3 regions of the Methylobacterium sp. J-043 genome follow, and region 1 is predicted to be linked to each of the others. Evidence: riboswitches for the same ligand, from Rfam matches in the RefSeq annotation. Region 1 holds a riboswitch; each other region holds the start of a gene.
What was found. Region 1 has a riboswitch for cobalamin ahead of MKK50_RS11460 (TonB-dependent receptor). Riboswitches for the same ligand answer to the same signal wherever they lie in the genome.

Region 1 (4,382 bases):
CCGCCGCCGCGCTACGCTGGTCAGAGTGAACCGGGCGCGGCTCTCGGGAGGCTGCGTCCCGGTTCGCCGGATCTACTTATCGCAGCCGATGCAGATCCCGGTGTCGATTTTGTCGTTCTTCTTCTCCATGGCGGTCTCGCGATCGCGATTTCCCGAGCCACGAGTCGCACCGCCCGCCCCGGGAGGCGGCATGGTCTGACCGACGGCCGAGGTGTTCGGTGCGTAGATGGTCGAGGTCGGACCACCACCGGTACCCGTCTGCGCCGGGCCTTGGGCGGCAGCGGATGTGGCAAGGGCCGCGACCAGAACCGCGGCAAACGAGAGACGTGTGATCATCGGCAAACTCCCTTGGAGTTGGAACGCACTAGACCCCTGAGGGTTCATGCCGATCCACCGCCGGAAGTCGTCTCACCATCGGTTCTCGCGAGCACCGTTCTATCAGGATCAAGCTCGGCAGCGGTTCTCCGGATTCAGTCAGGCCAGCAGATCGTCGCTTCGCGCAGTCCCATCAGATGGGCTTCGCGGAGCCCGAACGAAGGAGAGGCATCGAACACCTCGCCCGCCACGCTCACCTCGCAGGCTTCGCCGAGAGCGCCACCGGCGCACAGTGCGAGGGCACGTGTACGGCCTTGCGCCTCCGCGGCCGCGACCCGGATCAGAAGCTTGCCGGCCAAGCGAATATTGCCTGCTGCATCCTCCGGCAACAGGCCGATGCAGGTGATCTCGTCGTCGGTCGCGTGCACCAGATGGCAATGATCGAGCGTGACGCGTTCACCGACATGGTGACGGGCCGCGGCTGCGAAGGCCGCTGCGTCCGCATGCGCTTCGAGTGCGTGAGCGCCGCTCGGAAGCAGAAGGCCGCTCAGGATGAAAATGCGTCCGACCCGCATGGAGAACCCCACCGCACGATTGTGACCGCGCAAACTTCGCAATTTGCAGGCCGAAATCGATCAGGGGACGGCGCATTCCGGGAATCGGCGATGTCAGCGGGTCTGTCCGGTCTCGGGAGCGTGGGTGTTCTGGCTGTCGGTCGGGCCGGTCAGCGTGAAGGCGAAGACAACAAGCCCTGCAAGGATCATTAGCGCGACGGGGAACACGAGCATCCAACGGGGCATATCTGGTTTCCATAAGCGGGCATTCGGAGCACCGAAACCCTTGGGCAGCCGAATGGCTCCGCCTGAGCTGCTGAGATCGGAGCCGAACATATGCGACAAATGCATGCCCGATCCGACGCGTCGGCGATTGCTTTGTGCACTGCAACCTGAGAAATCATGGCCATGCCGGATCGCGATGGCGTCGCGGTCCTGCAGCCCTTCTTGGGCGTTTCCTCCCTAGACTTCGGGCCGTCCTTCGGGGCGGCCTTTTTTCTTTTTGGCAGTCATGCGTCCCTGCGCACAGGCCCGATCCGCGATTGTGGATCGCCCCTCGCAACGGGGAACCCGGGGCGACGGGCGCATTGACCGATGCGCAGCCATGGCGATAGCTTGACCGTTGACGGTTCCCGCAAGGGATCACAAGGGAACGCGGTGGAGGGCTTTCGAGCCAGATCCCGCGGCTGCCCCCGCAACTGTGAGCGGAGAGCCCTCCATCACCACGTCACTGGGCATGCCTCGCCTGGGAAGACGATGGGGGACAACGACCCGTGAGCCAGGAGACCTGCCGTCAGCCGTGGTCACACGCGAGCCATGCCGGGCGGGGTGTCCCAGCAGGTGTCGAGACGCTGAAGGCTCGTGGCCCGCAGCGGATCGGCCTCGGTCGCGGTGACGTGCCACCGTTGCTGCCGAGGCCTCGTTTCCATCATGTCCCCCCTTCACCGCCGCTCCTGCGGCTGGTCTCTTCTGTCCGCCGTCGCCGCCCTCCCGCTCACACTGTCCGGCCCGGTTCGGGCTCAGGCACCGCTGACGCATCTCGATGAGATCGCGGTGCAAGGCGGCACTGGGATCGGCCTGCCTGCCAACGCGCCGGCCGACGCCGTCGGTGCGGAGGCCGCCGCGGCCCTGCGGACGCCGAGTCTGACGCAGTCCTCGCCCGTCGGCCTCAACCTGCGCACGCCGTCGCGCTCGGCGAGCCGTCTCGGTCTCACGCCGCTGGAAACACCGGCAAGCCTCGACATCATCTCGGGCGAGACGATCCGTCTGCGCGGTCAGACCAGCGTGCTGGAAGCCGTGTCGCAGAACGGCACCGGCATCACGGCCTTCGGCTCGCCGGGCAATGGACTCGGTTTCTTCACCGCCCGCGGTTTTGCCGGGCAGAATTCGATCCAGACGCTGTTCGACGGCACCCGGCTCTATGTCGGCGCCAACACCGTTACCTTCCCGTTCGACACGTGGAACGTGGAACGGATCGAGGTGCTGCGCGGCCCGGCCTCGGTTCTCTACGGGGACGGGGCCATCGGCGGCATCGTCAACGTCGTCTCGAAGAAGCCGCTGTTCACGCCGCTCAACGTCGCGCGCTTCGGTCTCGGTGAGGACGGCATCGCCCGCGCGGCGGTCGACTCGACCGGGCCGATCGGCGAGTCGCTCGCCTACCGCCTCAATGTCAGCGGCAACCGTGCCGACGGCTGGATCACGCCGGAGGGCGACTTCCGCAACCTCGCGGTCTCGGGCGCACTGACGCTCCAGGCGAATCCGGATCTGGCCTTCACGCTCAGCCACGATCTCGGCTACCAGGAGCCCACCCGCTACTGGGGCTCGCCGCTGGTGAACGGGCGTGTCCCCGACGCCATCCGCTTCAACAACTACAACGTCCGCGATTCGAAGATCGCCTGGACCGACAACTGGACGCAGTTCCGGACGGAGTGGACCCCCTCGGCCGACGTGACGGTGCGCAACACCGCCTACCGCCTTCAAAGCCGCCGGCATTGGCGCGACGTCGAGCAGTACCGCTTCAACCCGACAACCGGCCTCGTCGACCGCTCCGACTATCTTGAAATCTACCACAGCCAGGAACAGGTCGGGAATCGGTTCGACGCGACGTTCCGCGGTTCCCTTTTCGGGTTGGCCAACACCTTCTCGGCCGGCTTCGACGTGAACCACGTAAGCTTCCGGCACACCAACAACTTCACCTTCTCCGAAACGCCGTCGAGCGTGCCCCTGAACAACTACGATCCCGGCTTCTTCCCGCCGGAGGGGCGGGCGAGCCCGGCCTACGCCACGCGCACGAACCAAGCTTCGGTCTTCGCCGAGGATCGGCTTTTCCTGACCGACCGGTTGTCGTTCCTCACCGGCGTGCGCTTCGACGCGCCGCGTCTGTACCGGGAGGATCTGCGCAGCGGCGCGACCTTCGAGCGCTCGTTCCGCGCCCTCGGCTACCGCTTCGCGCTGCTCTACGAGCCGACGCCGGACACATCGCTCTATGCGCAATACGCCACCGCGACGGATCCGGTGAACAGCCTGATCACTCTCTCGCAATCGCTGGCCGGCTTCGAACTCTCGACTGGCCGTCAGGTCGAGGTCGGCGCCAAGGGCCTGCTTTTCGGCGGCGCCGTCGAGTGGACGCTGGCCGGCTACCGCATCGTCAAGGACAACCTGATCTCGGCGGTTCCGGGCCAGCCGACGGTCTCGACGCAGGTCGGCCAGCAATCCTCCCTCGGCGCGGAGGCCGCGCTCTCCTGGCTCCCCGCCCCCGGCTGGCGCATCGATGCCAACCTCGCTTTGCTCCACGCTCAGTACGACGACTTCACCCAGAATGTCGGCGGGGTTGCCGTCTCCTATGCCGGCAATCAGCCGGTCAACGTGCCGGAGCAGGTGGCCAATCTCTGGGTCAATTGGGCCTTCGCCCGCGATTGGGAGGGGCGCGTCGGCCTCCAGCATGTCGGCGAAGTCTTCTCCGATTTCGGCAACACCGCGCGGCGGCCGGCCTACACGCTGGTCAATCTCGGCCTCGACCATCAGGTCACCGCCGGCTCCCGCCTGTCTCTGCGGGTCTTCAACCTGCTCGACACGATCTACGCGGTCGATGGCAGCGCCGTGAACGGTGTCGGCACCGCCTGGGTGCTGGGGCGCCCGCGCTCGCTGGAGGTCGCCTACACGATCGCGTGGTGAACGACGCGCCGGGACGCTCGAGCAAGGACGCCTGCGCGTGTCGTCACCACGCCGCAGGCTCCACCGGGAAACCAGACAGCCGATGGAGGACTTGCCTTGCGGATGGTTGATTCTTCGCACGCCATTGGGATGCGAAGGGTTCGTTTCGTTCAGGAGTTCCTCGATGCACCGCATCGCTCTCACCGTCACCGTTCTGAGCTGCCTCGGCTCTTCTGGGGCGGCCATCGCTCAAGCGCGCCCCCCGGGCATCCCTGGCGGCCCGTTCCCGCCGGGCACGATCATCCAGCGCCAGACCAACACGACGGGCAACACCGTTGATTACGTCATCGCGCCGGGCGC
Region 2 (4,382 bases), on a different contig from region 1:
CGACGGTCGCGCGCGTCGTGAAGGCGCCCGCGATGACGAGGTCTGGCCGGAGCGCGACGACCTCCTCGGTGAGGCCGCGCGTCACCGGAACTCCGGCGGCCTCGGCTGAGACCGTCGATCCGCGTGGGTCGCCGGCGAGATAGGTGACGGCCAGCACCTGGTCGCGGTCGGCGAGCCGCAGGACGAGTTCGTCCGCGCACAGGTTCATCGAGACCACGCGCACCGGCGCCTCGGCCATGCCGGCGGCCTGGGCCGCGGGCACGGCGGCCAGGACCGCCGACAGAAAGGTCACGGCTCGTGACGGCATCGTCACCTCAGAAGCTGGTCAGGCGCACGCCGCCGTAGACGGCGAGCCCCGGCCCGAGGAACCCCGTCGGATTCTCGTAGCGACGGTCGAACAGGTTATCGATGCGCCCGAACACGCTGACCGTCTCGCTGACATCGTAGTTGACCGCGAGGTTGACGAGGGTGAAGCCAGGGTTCTTCAGGCGTGGGACGGAGAAGTCCCGGTTGCCGTCGACGAAGGAACCGAGCACGATCACCGTGCCGCTGAAGCTCAGGCCCGGCGAAGGGTTCCAGAACGCTGTGGCGCTGCCCTTGTGTCGCGGTCGGCGCAGAAGCTCCTGGTTGGTGATCTCGTTCTTGGTGACCGTGTTGGTGTAATCGACGCGGCCCGACAGCGTCTCCGAGAACCGGACCGAGGCGAACGCCTCCGCGCCGTAGGATACGGCCTTGCCGACGTTCTCGTTCGAGGTGAAGCTCGCGTTGGTGTTGATGAGGTTGGTGAAGTCGTTGCGGTAATAGGTGGCTCCGACCAGAACCCGGTCGCCGAGCGGCTGCTCGAAGCCCGCATCGTAGCCGAGGCTCTCCTCGGGCTTGAGGTTCGGGTTGGCGAAGAAGTTGAACGCCGGGAAGCTCTGGTAGAGTTGGCTCAGTGTCGGCGCCTTGAAGCCCGTCCCGACGCTGCCCTTCAGGCGCGTGTCCGTGAACGGCAAGATGTAACTCGGCGCGACCCGGAATGTGGTGGCCGGGCCGAACTGGTCGTTCTCGTCATGGCGGAGATTGGCGACGAGGAAGGCGCGGTCGAACGGCGTGAGCTGCACCTCGCCGTAACCCGCGGTGTTGCCGTTCCTCGCCCGCAAGGAGTCGGGAACGGAGCCCGGCGAGGTCGTGAACAGGCTCTCCTCGTCCCGCTGGGCGCCGAACAACACGATGTTGCCGGGTGAGAGCAGATAGTCGCCGCGATACTCAAAGCGTGTCCGTTCGCCCAAGCCCGTGGTCCCGTCGGGTGTCGCCAGCGGATCGAGAGGCCCCTGCTGCCGGTTGAACAGGTTCGAGTAGTTGATGGCGAGGATGTTGTGGAAGCCGGCGAACGGCGTCCACTCGGCCTCGTTGCGGGTGAAGATTTGCTGGACCGCCGCCTCGCTGCGGAAGGCCGCGGGTGCCGCCGGGAAGGTGCTGAAGTCGTCGCCCGTCAGCAGCAGCCGCGAGTTGATGAAGCGCGTGACCGAGTTGATGCGGAACGTGTCGGTGAACTGGTAGCCGAACTTCGCCGAGACGGTCTCGTTGTCGTAGAAGTTCGGATGGATCGGGCGCCCGAACGGCACGAGGTCGGGCGGCGTGACGGGGGTTGCGGCCGCCCGAAAATGGGCGACCGAGACCGAGTAGTCGAAGCCGTTCTCGGCACCGCTGATCCGACCCGACTGGTTGAAGGTCCCGAACGAGCCGCCCTCCAGGCGCAGCGACGCCCGCGCCGGCCCCTCGCCGCGCTTGGTCGTGAAGGAAACCACGCCGCCGATGGCGTCCGAGCCGTAGAGGCCGCTCTGGGGGCCGCGCAGCACCTCGATGCGCGCGAGGTCGTCCGTCAGGAGTTGGCCGAAGTCGAACGACCCGTTGCCGTTCGACGGGTCGGTCGCGTCGATGCCATCGATCAGCACCTTGGTGTGGTTGGAGTTGGCGCCCCGGATGAAGACGGAGGTCTGGCCGCCGGGACCACCCGTCTGAACGACGTTGAGGCCCGGCACCTGCTGAAGTGCGTCCGGCACGGTGCGGCGCTGCTGCTGTTCGAGCGTCCGCTCGGTCAGCACGCTCACGCTCGATCCCACCTGGGCGGTCGGTGTCGGCACGCCGGTCGCCGCGACCGAGATTTCGTCGAGGGTGGTCTCGACGCCGGCCGGGGCGGCAGCGAAGGGGGCGGCGGTTTGCTGGGCCGCGGCGGGAGCGCAGGCGAGGATGGGAAGGGCGCAGGACAAAGCCAGCGCTCCGCGAAGCGCGGATCGGCAGAGATGGGGCACGGCGACAGGGCCTCGGGCAACGGCAGTGGCACGTCACCGCGAACGAGGCCTCGGCGCTCGCGTCCCGATGGGATCACGCCGCTTCGACACCCGCCAGGACACCCCGCCCGACGCGTTTCGCGTGTGACCACGACTGACGGCAGGTCTCCTGGCTCGCGGGTCGCGGCCCTCTCACCGTCTTCCCGGGCGAGGCTGCCCAGTGACATGGTGGCGGAAGGCTCGCCGCTTACAGTTGCGGGGGCAGCCGCGGCATCGAGCTTTCGCCCTCACCGCGTTCCCTTTTGATCCCCGAGGGGAACCGTCAAGCGAGTGTTATTTCAGGGCCGCGCGTCGAGTCAATGAAATCGAAGCCCGGACTTCCTCCGTCTTCGTGCCGAACAGCGTCCACCCGCTGAACGACGGCTTCGCGCCATTGGCGGACCTCTGCATTCGATCTCACGAAGGTCTGCTTACACAAGAAGAGCGGCCGCACGCATCGAAAGCTGCTGTCGCGGTGGATGGCGGCGCGCACCACCCGGCCGCAGGAAGCGGTGCGAGACTCCTGGAGTTTGGCAACAGGCTTCGGGTGGGCAGCGGGGTTTAAGCGGCATCCACCGCCGCTCTCAAACCACCATCGACTGCTGCGCGAAGATGCCCGCCATCGCACCTTGCGATGATGCCTGGGTGACCGAGGGCATTCCGGGGGTGGCGAGGTCACCGGCGGCGTAGATGCCGGGCACGTTGGTTTCGCGGCGCTCGTCGACCTTGAGGGCGATGCCGCCGGGCGTGTCGACCGTGGCGAGGCCCAGTGTTTCATGCAGGCTTGCCGAGGGCTTGTTGCGAGGATGCGCGAACAGGATGTCGACCGGGACATGGAGGCCGGTGTCGACAATGACGCCGGCAGCATCGCCCCCGTGATTCACGACCTCGACGATCCGGCCATCCACGACAGGTACGTTGCGGCTCGCCAGATTGGCGCGGATGTCGGGCTTGATGTCGTGACCGTCGGCGAAGAGCGTCAACGTGTCGGTCCAATCGCGATACAGCTTGGCAAAGTTGTTCGACTGGGGCCCGGACCAGACAAGGCCCCAGTGCCGGCCCGCGACTTCGAAGCCGTCGCAATAGGGGCATGGCACGATGGACTTGCCCCAGCCTTCGGCAAAGCCCGGGACAGCGGGCATCTGATCGGCGACGCCATAGCTCAGGATCAGGCGGCGCGCCCCGAGGCTTTCGCCATCGCCGGTCAGGACGGAAAAATCGTCGATGGCGCCGGAGACGCTGTCGGCCCGCGCGCTGACCAGCCTGATCGTGGGGTAGCGCGCCAACTGCCGGCGCGCCTCGGCCAGGATGTCCGATGGTGGCTTGTGGTCGTGGCCGAGCAGGCCGTGCGAATGGCCAGCGAAGCGGTTACGCGGCAGGCCGGTGTCGAGAACGGTGACCTTGCGGCGGGCACGGCCGAGCTGCAGGGCGCCGGCGAGGCCGGCAAAGCTGCCGCCGATGATGATCACATCATCCATGGTGATGAGCTCCGCGTCGCGAATGGCGGGGGTTGGGCCGAGTCTGGCGCGCGACCGCTTCGGCGGCCTTCCCCTTGGCTTGCGTTCGCCGACTTTATAAGAATATAAATTTTGAACGCAATTTATTTCTCGAGAAGGGTTTGACATGGCGGAACGAGATGCCGTTCAGGCCGCCGATTGGAAGGGGCAGGACGGGGGGCGCTGGGTCGCTTACCAAGCCCGGCTCGAAGCCATGCTGGCTCCGTTCGGCGAGGCCGCTCTCGAAGCCGCCGCGCCCGCAGCGGGCGAGCGCGTGCTCGACGTCGGCTGCGGCGCTGGCGCATCGAGTTTGGCTCTGGCCGCCCGTGTCGGCGCGGGGGGGCACGTGCTGGGCGTGGACATATCCGAACCGCTGATCGGCAGAGCCCGCGCCCTCGCGCCAAGCGATATGCCGGCCATGTTCCAAGTGGCCGACGCCGGCAGCGTCGCGCTGCCCGAGGGCGCATTCGACATCCTGTTCTCGCGGTTCGGAGTGATGTTCTTCGACGATCCGACAGGGACGTTCGCGCATCTGCGCCGCGCGCTCCGGCCGGGCGGCCGGGTCGCCTTCGTC
Region 3 (4,382 bases), on a different contig from region 1:
ACCCGCAACGCCGCCTCGGTGCGCAACCGGCCGCCGATCTCGAAGCCGACCATGTGTGCCGCAATCACCGCGCCGGCTTCGTCCCGCATGGGCGTCAGGTAGGTGTCGAACACCTCGCTCCCGCCCAGGTCGAACGGTTGAGCCGGCACATGCACGCTCTCCCCCAGGAACACACGCTCGTAGAGGGGAGCGACGACCGGCCACGTGTCGGGGAACGCTTCGGACATGGGGCGGCCGAGTGCGCCGGGGTGTCGGTCACCGAACAGCCGCGCGGCCGCCTCGTTATAGACGAGGATGCGCTCGGGTCCGCAGGTGAGGCCCGATATGAGCGGGCTGGCAAGCACTTGCTCGACCATGAGCTTGAAACGCTCCGTCCACCGCCCGACCGGGCCGAGCGGCGTCGCGCTCCAGTCATGGTCACGGATGTAGGCGGACATCCCACATTCGCGGCCGATCCACGGCTTAGAAACTTGCGTCATGGATCCATGAGGCGGACGCCGTCGGCCGGGTCAATTGACCGATGTTGGTTTCGTGCGCTTCCGATGCAATGAATGCGACGTGTCCGCTCGCAGTCATGGCATCAACATCTGCTTTCCGCCCTGAGCAGCCCTTTGCCGCGTCAATCAGATTGGGTTTGGAATCCAGAATCGCGCGACGACGCGCGAACTCAAAACTCGATCCCCTCCTGCGCCTTCACGCCTGCGGAAAAATGGTGCTTCACGCTGCCCATCTCGGTGACGAGGTCGGCGGCCTCGATGAGCGCCGGCTTGGCGTTGCGGCCGGTGACCACGACGTGGAGGTCGGGGCGCCGGGCGGCCAGATCCGCGAGCACCGCCTCGAGGTCGAGGTAGTCGTAGCGCAGGGCGATGTTCAGTTCGTCGAGGACGAGCAGGCGGATGCTGGAATCCGCCATCAGCGTCTTGGCCGTGTCCCAGGCGTTGGCGCAGGCGGCGATGTCGCGGGCCTTGTCCTGCGTCTCCCAGGTGAAGCCCTCGCCCAGCGCGTGCCACGCGATTTGATCGCCGAAGTTTTTCAGCGCGCGGGCCTCGCCCGTGTCCCAGGCGCCCTTGATGAACTGCACCACGCCGACCCGGTGTCCGCGCCCGAGCATGCGCAGCACGAGGCCGAGCGCGGCGGTCGTCTTGCCCTTGCCGGGGCCGGTATGGACGATGAGCAGGCCCTTCTCGATCTTCTTCGAGGCGACCTCGGCGTCCTGCACCGCCTTGCGCTTGGCCATCTTTTCGCGGTGGCGGGTATCGTCTTCGGTCATCAAGGATTCTCGCGTGAGGGTTTGACCGTCAGCGGCAGGCCGGCGACGGTGAGCACGACCCGGTCGGCGTCGCGCGCCAACCGCTGGTGCAGCCGCCCGGCCGCATCGCGGAAGCGGCGGGCGAGCGCGTTGTCCGGCACGATGCCGAGGCCGACTTCGTTGGCTACGAGCACCAGCGGGCCCGCCGCCGCCGCGCAGGCCCGTGCCAGGGCGTCGGTGGCCGCTTCGAGATCGGCCTCGGCCAGCAGCAGGTTGGTGAGCCAGAGCGTCAGGCAATCGACCAGTACCGGCCCGGTCGCGGCGGCCATCGCCTCCGGCAGGGCCGTCGGCACGTCGAGGGTCTGCCAGGAGCCCGAGCGCCGCGCCCGGTGCTCATGGATGCGGACGCGCATCTCCTCGTCCCAGGCCTGCGCCGTGGCGATGTAGAGCCAGGGAGCCGGACAGGCCTCGATCAGCCGCTCGGCATAGGCGCTCTTGCCCGAGCGCGCGCCGCCGAGCACCAGGGTCATCCGGTCGGGTGCAGCCTCCGTCATGACCGCCGGTTTGCACCGGGGGCGTCCGTTCACGCAATGGCGCTTTGCAAGGCTGGCCGCTCCGCGTTACAAGCGGCCCGTGACGGTGCCCCGGCAACGGGGTGAAAAGGGAATGCGGTGAGAGGTTTCTCCAAGAGCCTCGATTCCGCGGCTGCCCCCGCAACTGTAAGCGGCGAGTTCCTGCCACGAGCCACCGGGTGATCCGGGAAGGCGGCAGGCACGACACCAGCCGCGAGCCAGGAGACCTGCCGTCCCGCGAAGTTTTGTTCTCGAACGCCGCCGGTGGGGCGGCCGGAGCCCGTGACCCGATGACGACTGCGACCCTTCAGACCCAGGCCACCACCCGCTCCGCCGAGGGCGCCCGCGCGCTTCTCGTCGCCGCCTTCCTCGGCCTCGGTCTCGTCTTCGTGGCAGGCTTCGCTCCGGCGACCGTGCTGCACAACGCGGCGCACGATTTCCGCCACGCGCAGAACTTCCCCTGCCACTGATCCGCGCTCCAGCGGCTTCAAGCCCTTCCATGATCACTCGATTGCTGTCGGCGGCGCTCGTCGCCGGCTTCCTCGCGTCCGTCGTCGCGACGGGCCTTCAGCTCGCGCTGACCTCCCCGCTGATCCTTCAGGCGGAGACTTATGAGGGCGAGGGGGCGCATGCCGCCCTCACACCGACAACCGACGCCCCCTTCGCGGCCTTGATCATACCGGCCCACGCGCCGTCCCAGCACAGTCATGGCGAAGGCGGGCACGACCACGGCAAGGCCGACGAGTGGCAGCCCGCACCGGGCCTTCAGCGCATGGCCTTCACCGGTCTCGCGACGCTGGTCGGCGGCGTCGGCTACGCGCTGCTGCTCGCGGCGGTGATGCTAGCGCTTCGCCGCGAGCCGACCCCGCAGGGCGGCCTCGTCGTCGGCATCGCCGGCTTCCTCGCGGTGGCGCTGGCCCCCGCCATCGGCCTGCCGCCGGAACTGCCGGGCATGGGCGCCGCACCGCTCGTGCTGCGCCAGGCGTGGTGGCTGATGACGGTGGTGGCGACCGGGCTCGGCCTCTACCTGATCGCCGTGCGGCGGGTGCCGCTGACGATCCTGGGCGGCCTCGTCCTCATCGTCGCCCCGCATCTCGCGGGCGCGCCGCAATCGATCGACACGGTCTCCTCGCAGGTGCCGCCGGCCACGGCCGCGCAGTTCGCCGCGCGCTCGCTCGCCATCGGCTTCGTGTTCTGGGCGGTGATCGGGCTGGCCTATGGCTGGGCCTGGGGCCTGTTCGGCCGCGAGGCGGGTGCCCGCGCGAATGCCTGATTCGGACACCGCCATCCTGTCGGTCTGCACCACCTGCCGCGCGGCGGGCGATGCCTCCGAGCCGCGCGCCGGGGCCAGGCTGCTGGCCGCCTTGCATGCGGAGGCCGGGCGCGCGCCCGTGCCGGGCCTGACGATCGAGGGGGCCGAGTGCCTCTCGGTCTGTAAGCGGCCCTGCACCGTGGCGGTCGCCTCACCGAACCGCTGGACCTACGTCTACGGCGACTTCGACGCGCTCGAAGACCCCGATACCGCCGCCCACACCATCCTGGCGGGTCTGCGCCGCTACCTCGAAACCCCCGACGGCGTCGTGCCCTGGCGCGAGCGGCCGGAGGCGTTTCGCAAGGGCGTCGTGGCCCGCATCCCGCCGCTCAAGGCGGCCCGAGGGGAGACCCCATCATGAGCCTCGTCGAAAAGATTCCCTGCACCATCGTCACCGGCTTCCTCGGGGCCGGCAAGACGACGCTCGTGCGCCACACCGTCGAGAACGCCCGCGGGCGCCGGCTCGCGATCATCGTCAACGAGTTCGGCGATCTCGGCTTCGACGGCTCGTTCCTCGCCGCCTGCGGCATCGAGGGCTGCAACGAGGATTCGGTGGTGGAGCTGCCCAACGGCTGCATCTGCTGCACGGTCGCCGACGACTTCGTGCCGGCGCTGACCAAGCTTCTCGACCGGCCCGAGCCGCCGGAGCATATCCTGATCGAGACCTCCGGCCTCGCCCTGCCCAAGCCCCTGGTTCAGGCGTTCCAGTGGCCGGCGATCCGCTCGCGGGTCACCGTGGACGGCGTGGTCGCGGTGGTGGACGGCCCGGCGGTCGCCGCGGGGATGTTCGCCGAGGACCCCGAGGCGCTCGCCAACCAGCGCGCGGCCGACCAATCGGTCGATCACGACAACCCGCTGGAGGAGGTGTTCGAGGACCAGATCCTCTGCGCCGACCTCGTGGTGCTCAACAAGGCCGACCTGCTCGACGAGGCCGGACGCCAGAAGGTCCGAGCCGAGATCGAGGCGCATCTGCCGCGCGCCGTCGAGATCGTCGCGACCGAGCACGGCCGGCTCGACCCGCGGGTCCTGCTCGGCATCGGTGCGGGGGCGGAAGACGACCTCGACGCCCGCCCCTCGCATCACGGCGAGGGCGAGGATCACGACCACGACGATTTCGAATCGGTCGCGATCCCGGTCGGCATCGCCGGCAGCCCGGAAGATCTCTCCGCCCGCGTGGAGAAGGCCGCCGAGACCGAGGGCGTGTTGCGGATCAAGGGCTTTGCCGAGGTGAAGGGCAAGCCGATGCGCC

Region 2: it holds a riboswitch for cobalamin, as region 1 does, so the genes downstream of both, MKK50_RS19985 (TonB-dependent receptor plug domain-containing protein) here and MKK50_RS11460 (TonB-dependent receptor) in region 1, are expected to answer to the same signal.
Region 3: it holds a riboswitch for cobalamin, as region 1 does, so the genes downstream of both, MKK50_RS20755 (CbtB domain-containing protein) here and MKK50_RS11460 (TonB-dependent receptor) in region 1, are expected to answer to the same signal.

The regions. Positions count from the first base shown of each region.
Region 1 is NZ_JAKSYB010000045.1:1,021-5,402, reverse strand. It holds gene ccmB (heme exporter protein CcmB) at 1-29, shown strand, start outside; gene MKK50_RS11475 (hypothetical protein) at 73-336, opposite strand; gene MKK50_RS11470 (hypothetical protein) at 471-890, opposite strand; gene MKK50_RS11465 (hypothetical protein) at 984-1,115, opposite strand; cobalamin riboswitch at 1,479-1,678, shown strand; gene MKK50_RS11460 (TonB-dependent receptor) at 1,800-4,043, shown strand; gene MKK50_RS11455 (hypothetical protein) at 4,207-4,382, shown strand, end outside.
Region 2 is NZ_JAKSYB010000063.1:430,323-434,704, reverse strand. It holds gene MKK50_RS19990 (ABC transporter substrate-binding protein) at 1-307, opposite strand, end outside; gene MKK50_RS19985 (TonB-dependent receptor plug domain-containing protein) at 315-2,294, opposite strand; cobalamin riboswitch at 2,416-2,612, opposite strand; gene MKK50_RS19980 (NAD(P)/FAD-dependent oxidoreductase) at 2,897-3,790, opposite strand; gene MKK50_RS19975 (class I SAM-dependent methyltransferase) at 3,936-4,382, shown strand, end outside.
Region 3 is NZ_JAKSYB010000063.1:588,254-592,635, forward strand. It holds gene MKK50_RS20740 (PAS domain-containing HWE histidine kinase family protein) at 1-437, opposite strand, end outside; gene cobO (cob(I)yrinic acid a,c-diamide adenosyltransferase) at 668-1,270, opposite strand; gene cobU (bifunctional adenosylcobinamide kinase/adenosylcobinamide-phosphate guanylyltransferase) at 1,270-1,803, opposite strand; cobalamin riboswitch at 1,870-2,070, shown strand; gene MKK50_RS20755 (CbtB domain-containing protein) at 2,112-2,291, shown strand; gene MKK50_RS20760 (CbtA family protein) at 2,321-3,094, shown strand; gene MKK50_RS20765 (DUF1636 family protein) at 3,087-3,494, shown strand; gene cobW (cobalamin biosynthesis protein CobW) at 3,491-4,382, shown strand, end outside.